3 regions of the Paenibacillus riograndensis SBR5 genome follow, and region 3 is predicted to be linked to each of the others. Evidence: riboswitches for the same ligand, from Rfam matches in the RefSeq annotation. Region 3 holds a riboswitch; each other region holds the start of a gene.
What was found. Region 3 has a riboswitch for cyclic di-GMP ahead of PRIO_RS35340 (choice-of-anchor A family protein). Riboswitches for the same ligand answer to the same signal wherever they lie in the genome.
Positions count from the first base shown of each region.

Region 1: linked by a shared signal. The riboswitch ahead of PRIO_RS03775 (transglutaminase-like domain-containing protein) and the one ahead of PRIO_RS35340 (choice-of-anchor A family protein) in region 3 are both predicted to bind cyclic di-GMP.
Region 2: linked by a shared signal. The riboswitch ahead of PRIO_RS34040 (S-layer homology domain-containing protein) and the one ahead of PRIO_RS35340 (choice-of-anchor A family protein) in region 3 are both predicted to bind cyclic di-GMP.

Region 1 covers NZ_LN831776.1:859,721-864,009, reverse strand. The annotation lists rRNA gene PRIO_RS03780 (16S ribosomal RNA) at 1-62, opposite strand, end outside; gene PRIO_RS03775 (transglutaminase-like domain-containing protein) at 430-1,239, opposite strand; cyclic di-GMP riboswitch class I at 1,253-1,334, opposite strand; cyclic di-GMP riboswitch class I at 1,409-1,490, opposite strand; gene PRIO_RS03770 (class D sortase) at 1,613-2,269, opposite strand; gene PRIO_RS03765 (GtrA family protein) at 2,327-2,731, opposite strand; gene PRIO_RS03760 (glycosyltransferase family 2 protein) at 2,721-3,710, opposite strand; gene PRIO_RS03755 (glycosyltransferase family 39 protein) at 3,762-4,289, opposite strand, start outside.
Region 2 covers NZ_LN831776.1:5,335,945-5,340,233, forward strand. The annotation lists gene PRIO_RS34040 (S-layer homology domain-containing protein) at 1-1,430, opposite strand, end outside; cyclic di-GMP riboswitch class I at 1,482-1,574, opposite strand; gene sigF (RNA polymerase sporulation sigma factor SigF) at 2,366-3,121, opposite strand; gene spoIIAB (anti-sigma F factor) at 3,133-3,588, opposite strand; gene spoIIAA (anti-sigma F factor antagonist) at 3,585-3,938, opposite strand; gene PRIO_RS22710 (D-alanyl-D-alanine carboxypeptidase family protein) at 4,113-4,289, opposite strand, start outside.
Region 3 covers NZ_LN831776.1:681,616-685,904, reverse strand. The annotation lists gene PRIO_RS35340 (choice-of-anchor A family protein) at 1-1,873, opposite strand, end outside; cyclic di-GMP riboswitch class I at 1,957-2,044, opposite strand; gene PRIO_RS02990 (ASCH domain-containing protein) at 3,225-3,647, opposite strand; gene PRIO_RS02985 (hypothetical protein) at 3,817-4,125, opposite strand.

The sequences.
Region 1 (4,289 bases), 180 kb from region 3:
ACTTGCATGTATTAGGCACGCCGCCAGCGTTCGTCCTGAGCCAGGATCAAACTCTCCAATTGGTATTGAAAAGAGCGATAGCTCATTTTGAAACATCTGACGAGAATTTGCATTCTCATTTTGGATCTCACTTACGTGAAATCCCACTCACTCGTTGTTCAGTTTTCAAAGATCAAACTCGTTGTCGGCGATGATTTTCTCGTCACCAGCAACTCTTATAATATACCACGTTTGTTTGAGCAATGCAAGCTTTTTTTGAACAATTTATTCAATCATTCTTCATTTACTTAGCAGCGCTCCAACAACGCTTACTTATAATACCCCATAGTCATATAAAAAAGCAACCCTTTAGAAAAAGAAAAATAACCCACTTAATATTTAAGCGGGTTATCTCCAAAGATCCTATTGTTGATTGTATATTCACTTCTCTTAGTAGAATTTCGCTGCAGAGTATTTGCTTGCTACTTTAATTAATCCCGTTTCTTTGTTGTTCTTGCCTAAACCGGCATCAACTGTAGTGTCGATAGTCACCCATTTGCCGTCAAGCAAGACTTCGTTCCAGGCATGGTATGAAGTCACATAGCTGGTATTCCCCATCACCAATTTGGTAGGTATGCCTTGACTGCGGAGCATGGTTGCAAACAATGAAGCATAATCGTAGCAAATCCCCTTCTTGGTGGCCAGTGTATTATCATTGTTGGGGATGTAGTCAGTCGTAACACTGGAAGCTAGGCTATAGTCATATTTCACATTAGAAACGATGTAGTTGTATATTGCTTTTACCTTTTGTTCATCAGTGGTCAGCCCCTGTGTGAGCTGAGCAGCTTTCAGAACTGATTTATCGGAAGAACTCCATTTCACATTCTGTACGGAGCTCAAGTATACGTCGTTCGCATCGCTCATGCTGAGGTCTACGGTTTCGGAGGACATCACTTTGTATTTATTGCCGGTAGTGTTCTCCAGAACAGATATTTTATACGAACCGTTACCTTGCTGCAGCGGGAAGGTTTCATTGGGCTTAGAAGCATATAGGTTATATGTGTAGCTATTGTTGTCCTTAGTAATCATGAGCTTAATACGCTTGTCCTTAGGAACTTCATAGGAAACAGCGATAACCCCTTGATTCAATTGCGATGTATTCAACCAGCCTGTGTCCGTGCTGGCAGCTTCAGCTGATCCTGTCTGGACGGAAGTGGCAACTACAAACAATGTTAACAACGTAAAAAAGAACTTTTTCATGGATAAAACCCCTTTCGGTAGCTGGCTGCCATTCGTATTGGGAAGGCCCTTTAGCTTTGCGTCCCTACCTTTCGATAGGTTTGCCGTTATCGTATAAGCTTTATCTGTTCCTACTTCTAATGTAGATTGATAGATTCATATTTAAGAACAAACAAAAAAAGCCTCTTCATTCGGTAGCTGGCTGCCATCCATAGCGGGAAGGCCCTTTAGCTTTGCGTCCCTACCTTTCGATAGGTTTGCCGTTGTCGTGCTTAGCTTTTATAGTTATATAGTATCATATTTATATCTATATTCAAGACCCAAATCACTAGACTTCTACTATTTTTTAATTAAATTTTAATATACTGCTTTTAGGACGCAGCTATTTTGGGATTTAAGACAATCTGGCATGAATAATCAGGCGATGAGTGGGATTGACCAATGGATCACAGGTAATCAGAGTGAGTATTTTATCATCGTTATGTCCATTTAATACGGAAACATCCGTAGGCTCTACAATTGAAATATCATACACTACGTACTGGTAATCCTGTTCCTTTGTTTGCACGGATATGGTATCACCGACCTCAACTTCGTTGAGCCTGTTAAAAAGCCTGCCTGCTGTTCTCGATCTATGAGCTGCAATCGCAGCATTGCCAACCTGCCCGATAGCCGCGGTCTCCTTCATGTGGGCGGCAGCATGCTTCATGTTGGCTTTAGTCGCCCCTTCCAGTACGGGCAGCTTCAAATTGATTTTGTCGATCTGGATAATGCCTGTGATCTTGCCTCCCAGCTTGATTTCGGGAGCCGGCGCTTCTGTCGCTTTCGCCAGGTCACCCTCAGAAGATTCCTCGGCGAGAAGCTGGGTGACTTCAGCATATTGTTTGTGCAGATCTGACTGCGGAGACGGTGAAGGCGAAATCTCACTGTACGCCTGTTCGGCTTCCTCCAGCAGCTTCTGCTGCTGCCAGTCGTTGTACCATTCATTTGCTTTGGGATACAGCATCAGCAGAATCCCGGCAAGAATAATTAAGTAAGAGAACTTGCGCATGAAAATCACCTCCGAAAGTTAGTTTTTCAGGTTCACTTTATCTAGTGCTTATTTTTTTCAAAATACCCACTTCCGGCTTCCGAAAAAATTGATCACTACGGTTACGACGGTAACCAGCACTTTTGCAACCAGCACCTGAATGCCGAAGCGGCCGGTCAGCAAATGCATAAGCAGCACTGATATGCCCAGCACAACCAGGTTCAGCACAATGAACCTTACCAGCTGCATCCGGTCAAAGCTATCCTTGCTCCCCCGGTCCCGGTCCCGAAAAGTCACCTTCTTATTCCAAATGAAACTGTTGGCGGTACCAGCGCTGTAAGAAATGATCTGTGCCGGGGCATTCATCATCCCCAGTGAGTGCAGGAGAGTGAATATGGCAAAATCAATCAAGGTATTCAGCACACCTACGGCATTGAATTTTAAAAACTGGATGAATCCTGCATTAAGCTGTCTATCTGACATAATCGTTGTCCTTCCGTACGCCCGCGTTCTCTCCGCCGCTCTCTGCATCGCCGTAGCCCCTCGTCTCACGCACGATATACAGCGGTCTATCCTTGGATTCATCATAAATCCGCCCAATGTATTCACCGATTACACCAAGCAGCATCAGCACAATGCCATTAAACAGCAGATTCACACCCACGATAGAAGCCCAGCCGGGTACCGTCCATGAGGTGAACACCTTCTGGAATAGAACAAAGAACAGATACAGAAAGCTGGAAAAGGAAAGAAAAAAGCCGATGTATGAGGCTATTTTCAGCGGTTTGTGGGAAAAAGAGGTGATGCCGTCCAGCGCAAACCGGATCATTTTCTTCAGCGGATATTTGGTTTCACCGGCAAAACGCTCTTCACGCACGTATTCAACCATAGTCTGGCGAAAGCCCACCCAGCTTACCAGCCCGCGCACATAACGGTTCTTCTCCTTCAGACCGCGCAGCACATCGCACACCTTGCGGTCAATTAACCGGAAATCACCTGTGTCTGTAGGAATCTCCACACTGGTCATGCTGCTGAGCAGACGGTAGAACATCTTTGCGGTTGCTTTTTTGAAGAGAGTTTCACCCTGGCGTTTAAGCCGCTTGGCATAGACTACCTCATAGCCCTCTTTCCACTTTGCAATCATCTGCAAAATCACCTCAGGCGGGTCCTGCAGATCCGCATCAATAACCACGACCGCCTCGCCTTCAGCATAATCCATCCCCGCCGTGATCGCCACCTGATGGCCAAAATTGCGCGAGAAATCAACCAGCTTGACATGCTCGTCGCGGCTGCTGACCTCACGCATAATCTCAGCTGTACGATCCCGGCTCCCGTCGTTAACGAAGACAAGCTCGTAAGAATCGCCGCAGCCGTCCATGACCTTTTTGAGACGCTCATACGTATGCTGAATGACCTCTTCCTCATTGAACATGGGGACAATTACACTGTATCTGGCTTTCACCTTAGTTCCTCCTAAAATTGTGTAACTGCTGTGTAAGCATCCGCCACTTCACTAGAAGACCCAGGAAGGGAACCAGCGCAGCACAACGTCCACATAGTCTTTACTAACCTGCATGCCTGACAGCACAGGATAAAACATTACAAAAAGCAGTGCGGCAACGGCCACATAAGCATAACGCAAATACCGGGCTTCCGGGTATTTACTGTCGAGCAGCTTCATGATGTATACAATAGCAAGAATCATGAACGGCACCATGGCAAAGTAGTGGTAAAGGAACGTTTCACGCGGCACCAGCATCCATGGAACATACTGTGAGAAAAATCCGATCCAGATCATGTACAGGTTCTTGTCCTTGCGCTTGATTGTAAACCAGACCGAAGCCAGCATAGCAAAAATTCCGGTCCACCAGATCAACGGGTTCCCCATAGTCACGATGCTGCTTACCTGTCCTTCCGGCAGTCCTTCACCGCCGCTGAAAAACCATACCGGCCGTTTCATGAAGGGCCATTCCCACCAGGAAGAAGCGAAAGGGTGGGTGGCAACAAGCTGGCTGTGGTAATTGTACATGTTCTTTTGCGC
Region 2 (4,289 bases), 3.3 Mb from region 3:
CCTTTGTCCGGATTGTAGCTGTAGATTCCAAGCTTCTCCCGCTTGGACGTCCAAGGCTCCTCCTGCGGATACCGGACCGCCAACTTGGCCGGGATCAGGAATGGAGCGCTCGCTTGCACCTGCCAGGCGGAACCAGCCTTGAGCAGCTTTTTGCCGCTTGCATCCAGCAGTTCCTTCGTTTCCAGTTCAGCCTGGGCCAGGCTTACGCTGGTATTGTCCGGGAAGGTTCCAGCAGATATTTCCAGCCGTGCCCAACCATTCACTGCAGACAAGATGCCGCCTGAACTTCCAATAATCCGGCTGTCTTTGGCTCCGGTAATCACAGGGATCTTAGTCCCCGGAGCCGGACCCGGGTTAGCGTCTGGGCCTGGATTTGGGGTTGCACCTGGCGGTGGAGTCGTTTCCGGCCCAGGAGTCGGGTTGGGGTTTTCTTTTAAATCCACTGATTCTATGTAATCGTCCTTCTTGCTGTACAGCAGCTTGTTCCCGCTAATTCCGATCAGCTTCACCCCGGCATCTATCGGCAGCGGTTTTACTGCATATGTAGTGAGGTCTACCTGCTTCAGAGTGACAGCATCGTCAACCTCCTCCTGGAACACAGCTTGTTCTTCACCTATGGACATAAAGGCATATTCAGTTCCCCCGGCTTTCATCCCGGTGAGATCCACTGGCTGTGCCGTGAGGTCTTTGATGTTCAGTAGTACATATTTGCTTCCTGTGGCACTGTTTTTCTGCTTGTACAGCACGTGGCTGCCGTTAAAAACAAACCAGTCCACCGCATTCGCACCACCCAGGCTAACCAGTGGGCGGGTGACGCCACTGCTCACATCCAGCAGGCTAAGGCCCCCGTCACGGGCATTCTTGTAGACGACATTTCCGCCGGCCAGCACCGGGAAACGGCCTTCGCCCAGATCCGCTTCAACCCCGGTTGCCAGATCATGATAGATCATGCTGCCGTAATTTTTGCGTTCATACCAGACCACACCTGCGCCGTCAGTTGTCGGATTGCCGTATTGGCCGGCCTGCTTGTTGAGCTTCATCTTCTTGCCTGTCTCCAGATCGGCAGTATAGATATCCCAGTGAAGTGAAGATCCCGGCTCACTTCCCTTGTCCGCCCACACCGCAACTGCTCCATGCACATAAGGCGCATCCTTGGCGGATGGACCGGATGTAAGCACCGTATTTGCGCCACTGCGTTGATTCAGCGCGTGCACCTGCTTAACTCCGTCTGCATCCGGTTCCAGCCATAACAGCCGATCACCCGATACGCTATAGTCCGTTCTGCCCGGGTTGGCCGCCGTCACAGCCGCAGCCGAAACCGATGCCTGCCCTATGCCCAGACCACTGCCGGCAAGCCCCCCAAGCAAAATCACCGCCGCGCAAACAGCTGTAACCGTCTGCGTAAACTTCCTTTTCCTTCCGAACCTCATTCACTTCTCTCCCCCAGTGCTATTTGTAGGCACGTCAAAAAACCAAGTGCCTTGAGCGGCCCGGCTGCCCTGACATCCCTCCCGGATGAAGTAGGCCCGTGGCTTTGCGTCTCCGACTTTCGTACGGATTTGCCCTTGTTCCAAACTCGGTTTTCTGTCCTTGTATGCTTATGTAAATGAGACTTTAGATGTAGAGGACACTCTTATTATCGGAATTTATTCCTATCGACTTAAGATGTTCTATTTTTTCCTTTTTCAGGGATGCGGACAGGAAATCCGTTAATGGAGCGGAGCACGCATGGAAACTAGTAGAACAACCCGGAAGGCTAGATTGACGGATTCCTCGCCATCCATCTTGTAGATAATCAGATGGGTGCTTTACACTCGAACCTAAAGGGAACCACGACCTTACGGACTCCAGCGCCGTTATTTCAACAATCCGGGCTTTTTATTCAATCTAACGGACTCAGGAGACGCTAAGCTGGCATTTCCCGGAGCATAATGGTGGAATTGCATGAAATAGGGTCATCCGGGTCCGTAAGTGCCCGGCAAAAACCGATTTCAAGCAATTAACGGCATCTGGGTCCATTAGGGGAAGTCCCCCCTTTTTTTCAGGGGAGGCTGGGAGAACTCGATCCTCTGCTGTATGAGCCGTTTGGCTTTGTTCTCTCCTCTCTGTCCGATTCATTGCTGCGCCCCACCAAACCACACACAAAAAGCCGCCTCTCCCGAGGCGGCCTCCTACAACCGTTTATTTCACCCGTCACATTCACTGCTCATACTTACTTGCAAAAGCTGGTAACGTACTGTTTTCCTTACTTGCCTCCGCTGCCTGCTGCCTTACTTCCTTGCTCGCCTTACTTCCCGCTCGCCTTACTTCCCGCTCGTCTTGCTTCCCCCTCGTCTAACTCCCCGCTTGTACCCTGCCAGCCCATCTACTGCGCAATCTGCTCGCGGATGCTCGCGAGGATTTTCTTCTCCAGCCTCGACACCTGGACCTGCGAGATGCCGAGGCGGCTGGCGACTTCGGATTGGGTCTGGTCGCGGTAGTAGCGCAGGTAGACGATCAGGCGCTCGCGCTCGGTCAAGGCCCCGATGGCCTCATTGAGTGCGAGCTTGTCGAACCAGCGCTCCTGCGTCTCGTCGGCAATCTGGTCGATCAGCGTGATCGGATCGCCGTCGTTCTCGAAGACGGTCTCGTGGATCGAAGTCGGCGGCTTGTTGGCCTCCTGGGCGAACACGATTTCTTCGGGTGTGACCCCCAGCGCCTCCGCGACTTCGCCGATGGTCGGCAGCCGGTCCAGCGTTTTGGACATTTCGTCCTTCATTTTGCGGACCCTGTTGGCCATCTCCTTGAGAGAACGGCTGACCTTGAGGGTGCCGTCGTCCCGGAGGAAACGCTGGATCTCGCCGATAATCATCGGCACGGCATAGGTGGAGAATTTGACCTCATAGCTGAGGTCGAATTTATCTACGGACTTCAACAGTCCGATACAGCCGATCTGGAACAAATCGTCAGGCTCATACCCGCGGTTCATAAACCGCTGCACCACCGACCAGACGAGGCGGATATTGCAGTTGACCAGCGTGTCGCGGGCCAGATTATCTCCGGCTTGACTGAGTGCGATCAGACGTTTGACCTCCGCATCGTCCAAATAGGTCGGCGGAGCTTTTTTTGACTCTGCATCCATGGCTCCAACCCCTAATTGTATAAAGCTTTTTTCGAGACGATGGTTTTCTTCATTGAAATGGAGGTACCGCGCCCCGGTTCACTTGTGACTTCGAATTCATCCATGAAATTTTCCATAATCGTAAAACCCATGCCCGAGCGCTCCAGCTCCGGCTTGGACGTATACAGCGGCTGCTGGGCCAGCTCCAGATCCTCAATGCCCCGGCCCTTATCTTCAATCGTGAGATGCACAGTTTCATGCTCGATGGAGGCAGAGATGCTGACAATGCCTTCAGGATCACTGTCATACCCGTGGATAATACAGTTGGTGACCGCCTCCGACACAACCGTCTTCAGGTCATTCAGCTCCTCCATCGTCGGATCGAGCCGGGAGACAAAAGCCGCCACCACCACGCGCGCGAACGATTCGTTCTCCGACAATGCGGCAAACTGGACGTTCATGAAGTTACCCGCTTCGCTTTTAGTCATAACGCAACCTCCAAATCCGAGAGTGCAGCGCTCTCGTCGTCATATAGGGGCATGATTTTGAACAAGCCCGACATTTCCAGCAGCCTTTGTACAGGCGGTGCAGCATCACAGACGACCATTTTCCCGCCTTTGCTGCGGATCAGCTTGTACCGCCCGAGAATGACGCCCAGCCCTGAGCTGTCCATAAACTGCAGTTCCTTCAGGCTGAGAATCAGATGCTCCACCTGGCCCCGCATAATGGCTTCATCCATATCCATTCGTACATATTCGGCTGCATGATGATCCAGCTCTCCAGACAGCCGGACAATCAGCACACCCCGGTGATGCTCCATCTCCACATGAGAATTCATGCTTGCCACTCTCCTCTTCGTTGCTTTGAAAAACCGTCCTGCACATCAGTTCTTTCCCCTACAAGGACAAGGTTTTCTACGCGGGAAATCTATAATCCTGCCTCACGACAAAACTAGAAGAAAACCCCTACGAATCAACAGAAAGCCTGAGGCCAATCTACAAAAAAACCGAATTTAATCCACCCTGAACATAGAGCCTGCGGTCCTTTTGAACAGCTTCCACCAGCCTGCCTTCGGCACATCCGTGTCTGCTTTCAGCTCATATTCCTTGATCTTGTCCGTGCCCTGATATACGACCAGCTTGCCGACGGCTTGTCCTGCCTTTACAGGAGCTTTTATGCTTTCGGGCAC
Region 3 (4,289 bases):
CCAAGGGTAATGGGTCATCATTGATCAAGGTATCATCCACAATCGTGCCGATTACCGATGATGGTGTTGGCGTCGGGAACGTTACCGGAACATAGATTACTGTAGTGTCTGGCGTTGGTGTTGCTGTTGATGGCGCCGGTGTTACTTCGCTTGTAGGAGTTGGTGCTGTACTCGACGTCGGCGTCGCTGATGCAGTGGCGCTCGGTAACGCGCTAGACGTTGGTGTCGGCGTTACACTTGATGTCGGTACCGGCGTCGTACTTGACGTTGGCGTCGGCGTTGGTGTCGCCGTTGCACTCGGCGTTGGCGTCGCCGTTGCACTCGGCATCGGTGTCGCCGTTGCGCTCGGCGTCGGTGTCGCCGTTGCACTCGGCGTCGGCGTCGCACTCGGCATCGGTGTCGCCGTTGCACTCGGCGTCGGCGTCGCACTCGGCGTCGGCGTTGGTGTCGCCGTTGCGCTCGGCGTTGGCGTCACCGTCGCACTCGGCGTCGGCGTTGCGCTCGGCGTCGGTGTCGCCGTTGCGCTCGGCGTTGGTGTCGCCGTTGCGCTCGGCGTCGGTGTCGCCGTTGCACTCGGCATCGGCGTCGCCGTTGCACTCGGCGTTGGTGTCGCCGTTGCGCTCGGCGCTGGTGTCGCCGTCGCACTCGGCGTCGGTGTCGCCGTCGCACTCGGCGTCGGCGTCGCACTCGGCGTCGGCGTTGGTGTCGCCGTTGCGCTCGGCGTTGGCGTCACCGTCGCACTCGGCGTCGGTGTCGCCGTTGCACTCGGCATCGGTGTCGCCGTTGCACTCGGCGCTGGTGTCGCCGTTCCACTCGGCGTCGGCGTCGCACTCGGCGTCGGCGTTGGTGTCGCCGTTGCGCTCGGCGTTGGCGTCACCGTCGCACTGGGCGTTGGCGTCGCCGTTGCGCTCGGCGTCGGTGTCGCCGTTGCGCTCGGCGCTGGTGTCGCCGTTGCACTCGGCGCTGGTGTCGCCGTTGCGCTCGGCGTCGGTGTCGCCGTCGCACTCGGCGTCGGCGTCGGCGTTGCAGGCGGTTCGGAGCCTTCATACGGATAGTGGTGCATCTGTACATAACCGCTGAACGCTTTTGCAATCAGTGTGCCATGAAGCTCTGCATGATCATAAAAGACACTGGCATGAGGAGCCAATATCGTGCCCTCGATTGTCGTGTTCCCGATATTCACAGAAGCAGCTTCATAGAAATTGAACAGGACTTTGCGGGGTTTGCCTCCCCAGAATTGAAAATTGGGAATTTTCACAGCGCTTCCGCCCACATTAATAATGACGGTGGCATCACCTGCTATGTTGAACTGCAGCCCGTTGGCGTCAGCCAAATCAGCAGCGGCCAGATGAATGACATTATAGGCATCCGGAGCGTTAATCGTCATTTTTCCATATTCTTTTACAAAAGGCTGTGTCTGCGTCAATGCGGCCAATTCATCCGAACGCCGGACCAAAAACTGTTCCTCGGCCGCAAAATCAATCGGCGTCCCTTGGCGGGGGGTCTCCTTGAGATCCGCCCGTGTGGTGCTTATAGTGCCTCCGTATACAGCTGCCCCATATATAGTTCCGTCTGTTAGAGTGAGATTTTTGCCGGCAACCAGCACATCCCCGCCGGGCGCATCCTTGGAAACACCGTACCCCTGCAACGTAATATTTCCTTCAGCCGCGAGCCTTCCATGAATCTGATCGTAAGATTGCGTGAAATCTCCAAAGATAAATGCATTAAAATTGCCGGCAACACCCAGGACAGGGGTAGGGATATACGGCATATTTCCCGCAGCTTTAACATTCCATCCCCAGGTAACCGTGCTGCTCAATGCTAATACTCCTGTCAGAATCAGAGCTGCTGCTTTCAGTGATCTTTTTTTCAATCGCCTTGCACCTCCTAGTAACTTATTCTATGATTTTGCGGAAAAACTATAACAACAAAAAGACCGCCACGAAGGGTCAGCTTCACGGCGGCCGGACGATCATAGCCCTGGTCGGGCATTAGATTCCTGACTTTGCGTCCCGTCCTTTCAGACGGTTTGCGTTTATACATGAGAAATATAGATTAAATAAAACTTATGTAGTCTATGACATTTGTTACTTTTGAACTAATTTCAGTTTAGCCTCTTCCCTGCCCGATTGTCAATCTATTCCTTAACTATTTTTTCAAGTCGCGGTTGCCTGAAACATGGACAAACCCGCTATCTATAAGGATTTCCAGCCTTCCTGTCCAGAAGGAAATCTCTCAACAGAATGGTTTTTGCCTTTTTCAAAGTATCAGATCTTGTATTTAATTGCAATTTTTAATATTAAAATTTAGTATATTCGAACTATAATTTCAAATCTTATCCAGAACCTTTATTCCTAGCTATATGTACTCCTTAAGGAGCAAGAACTTCCCTGCAAATTAGGACTGCACAACAAAAAACCGCCCCGGAATCAACCGGCAGCAGTTCTTCATCCTTCTCTATGTAATGCTATATACGCTCCCGTAACCAGACATTGCGGATATAGCGAATTGGGATTTACAGCAGCTGAACCCAGCCAATCATGGACACCCACAACGGAATACTCAAAAACAACCCGAATACCAGCCCACGGCGGAGACTTCCTTCATGACTCATCATAATTCTCCTTTTGAGGTGCTTTATTTTGTTACGTTTCAATCTTTTATATTTCAATTTTAATATAAAACAATTTTTATTATTTTATTGTGAAAAATATCACATAAAATCACCCTTTTTTATAAATACCAGTGGTTATTTTATCCACCCCATGCAGCGCAAGGATCAGCCAGACAAAATAAAACGGGCCTCACCATGGGAGCTGGCAAGACCCTGCAAGCTATTTATAAACACCGGGGAGTGTTTGGTACATTCAATATATATCCTTAACCTGAAAACAAGCTGATAGCTGCATAAAAATTACATTAAAAGCTTCCAATAACCCAGTGTGCCGAAAAAAACGACCAGGGCCACGGGAAGTATAATTTTCCGGCTTACCTTATCCTCAAACGAAAAATACAAACACAGCATACAAAGCCACGCAATAAGGAGACTTCCCATTTCCTATGCATACGCCCTTTCTTATACATCCTGATGATCGCGCGGGACAGTGGCAGCACCAAACATCCTATAAGAAGATTACCCGCGAGTCAGCCGGTTCATACCCAATCATGGCTTGGGCCGCTAAATATTTTTTTGTTCCGCCAAAAGGTTATGCAGTCCCGGCAGGTCACTGCTCCCCCTCCAGTACAGGGTACTCCCAGAAGCTCAGCCTGCCTTTCGCCGGTATGGGCCGGGCAAGCGCCGTCACATCCTCCAGCTTCCAGGCATAACGTCCTGGCGCATAATCGCCAAAAACCAGCTCATTGCCGCCGGGCCAGCCCTCATCTGCAGCCGCTTGCGTCACCTCATAGCAACCGGCCAGACGGCTTGTAGCGATGATAGCTCCCCGGGGGAGATTGTCCACAGTAAAGCCATGCCGCGCCAAGGCCGACTTGAAAGGCTCCTGCCTGCAGGCAGTGGTGTCGATCCCCATTCCGGCATGAATCGCCAGTTCACCGCGATAAGCCGTTTGCCAGGAACGGGTCTCGAGCTGTTTTTCCCCAAGCGCAATTAATGTGGCCCAGGGCTGCCGGATGGTCAGACATTTCATCTCCGCCTATTCTCCTCTCTGAACAGCAAAAAAAGCAGCCGCCGAACATCCGGAAAGCTGCACCGCTTATAGTTATCGGGATGCTGTAGAAGGAGCAAAGCCCCTGCCTGCGCAATGTGTGTGCTTTCTACTACTGTATTGTATGACGCAATGGGATTCTGTGCAACTTTTACGAGAACCGGAGTAGAATAAAATTCCAGATTACAACTAAATAAGGACTGGCCGCCAGCCCGCAGATTGCTAAAAAGACTTGAAGCGGTGTACTCATCCCGCCATCCATTCCAGTCCAGCCCATGGAAAAAGAAGGCTTGGGCGGCTCAAGTCCATACTGCTCCATTAGCCGTTCTTTTGTGCCGCTGTCCACCATTGTTCCTGCATCCGCCGCATGGACGAGCGCCGGCTGCAGAAATAACAGGAGGAAAGCCGCGAAACAGGTAAACGTGAAGATAAATATGTATTTATTCCTCAAATTGCTCATTTCTCCTATTTATTGAATTTACTTTTCTATTTATTATAACGGATTTATCCTGATTTTTATAGATATAAGCGTTATACACTGTCCTGCGGCAACCAACCCGATCGACCAGTTTTGTACATAAGATCAGCCAGATTTGTTGATATTCCTCCCCTCCATATCCGTTT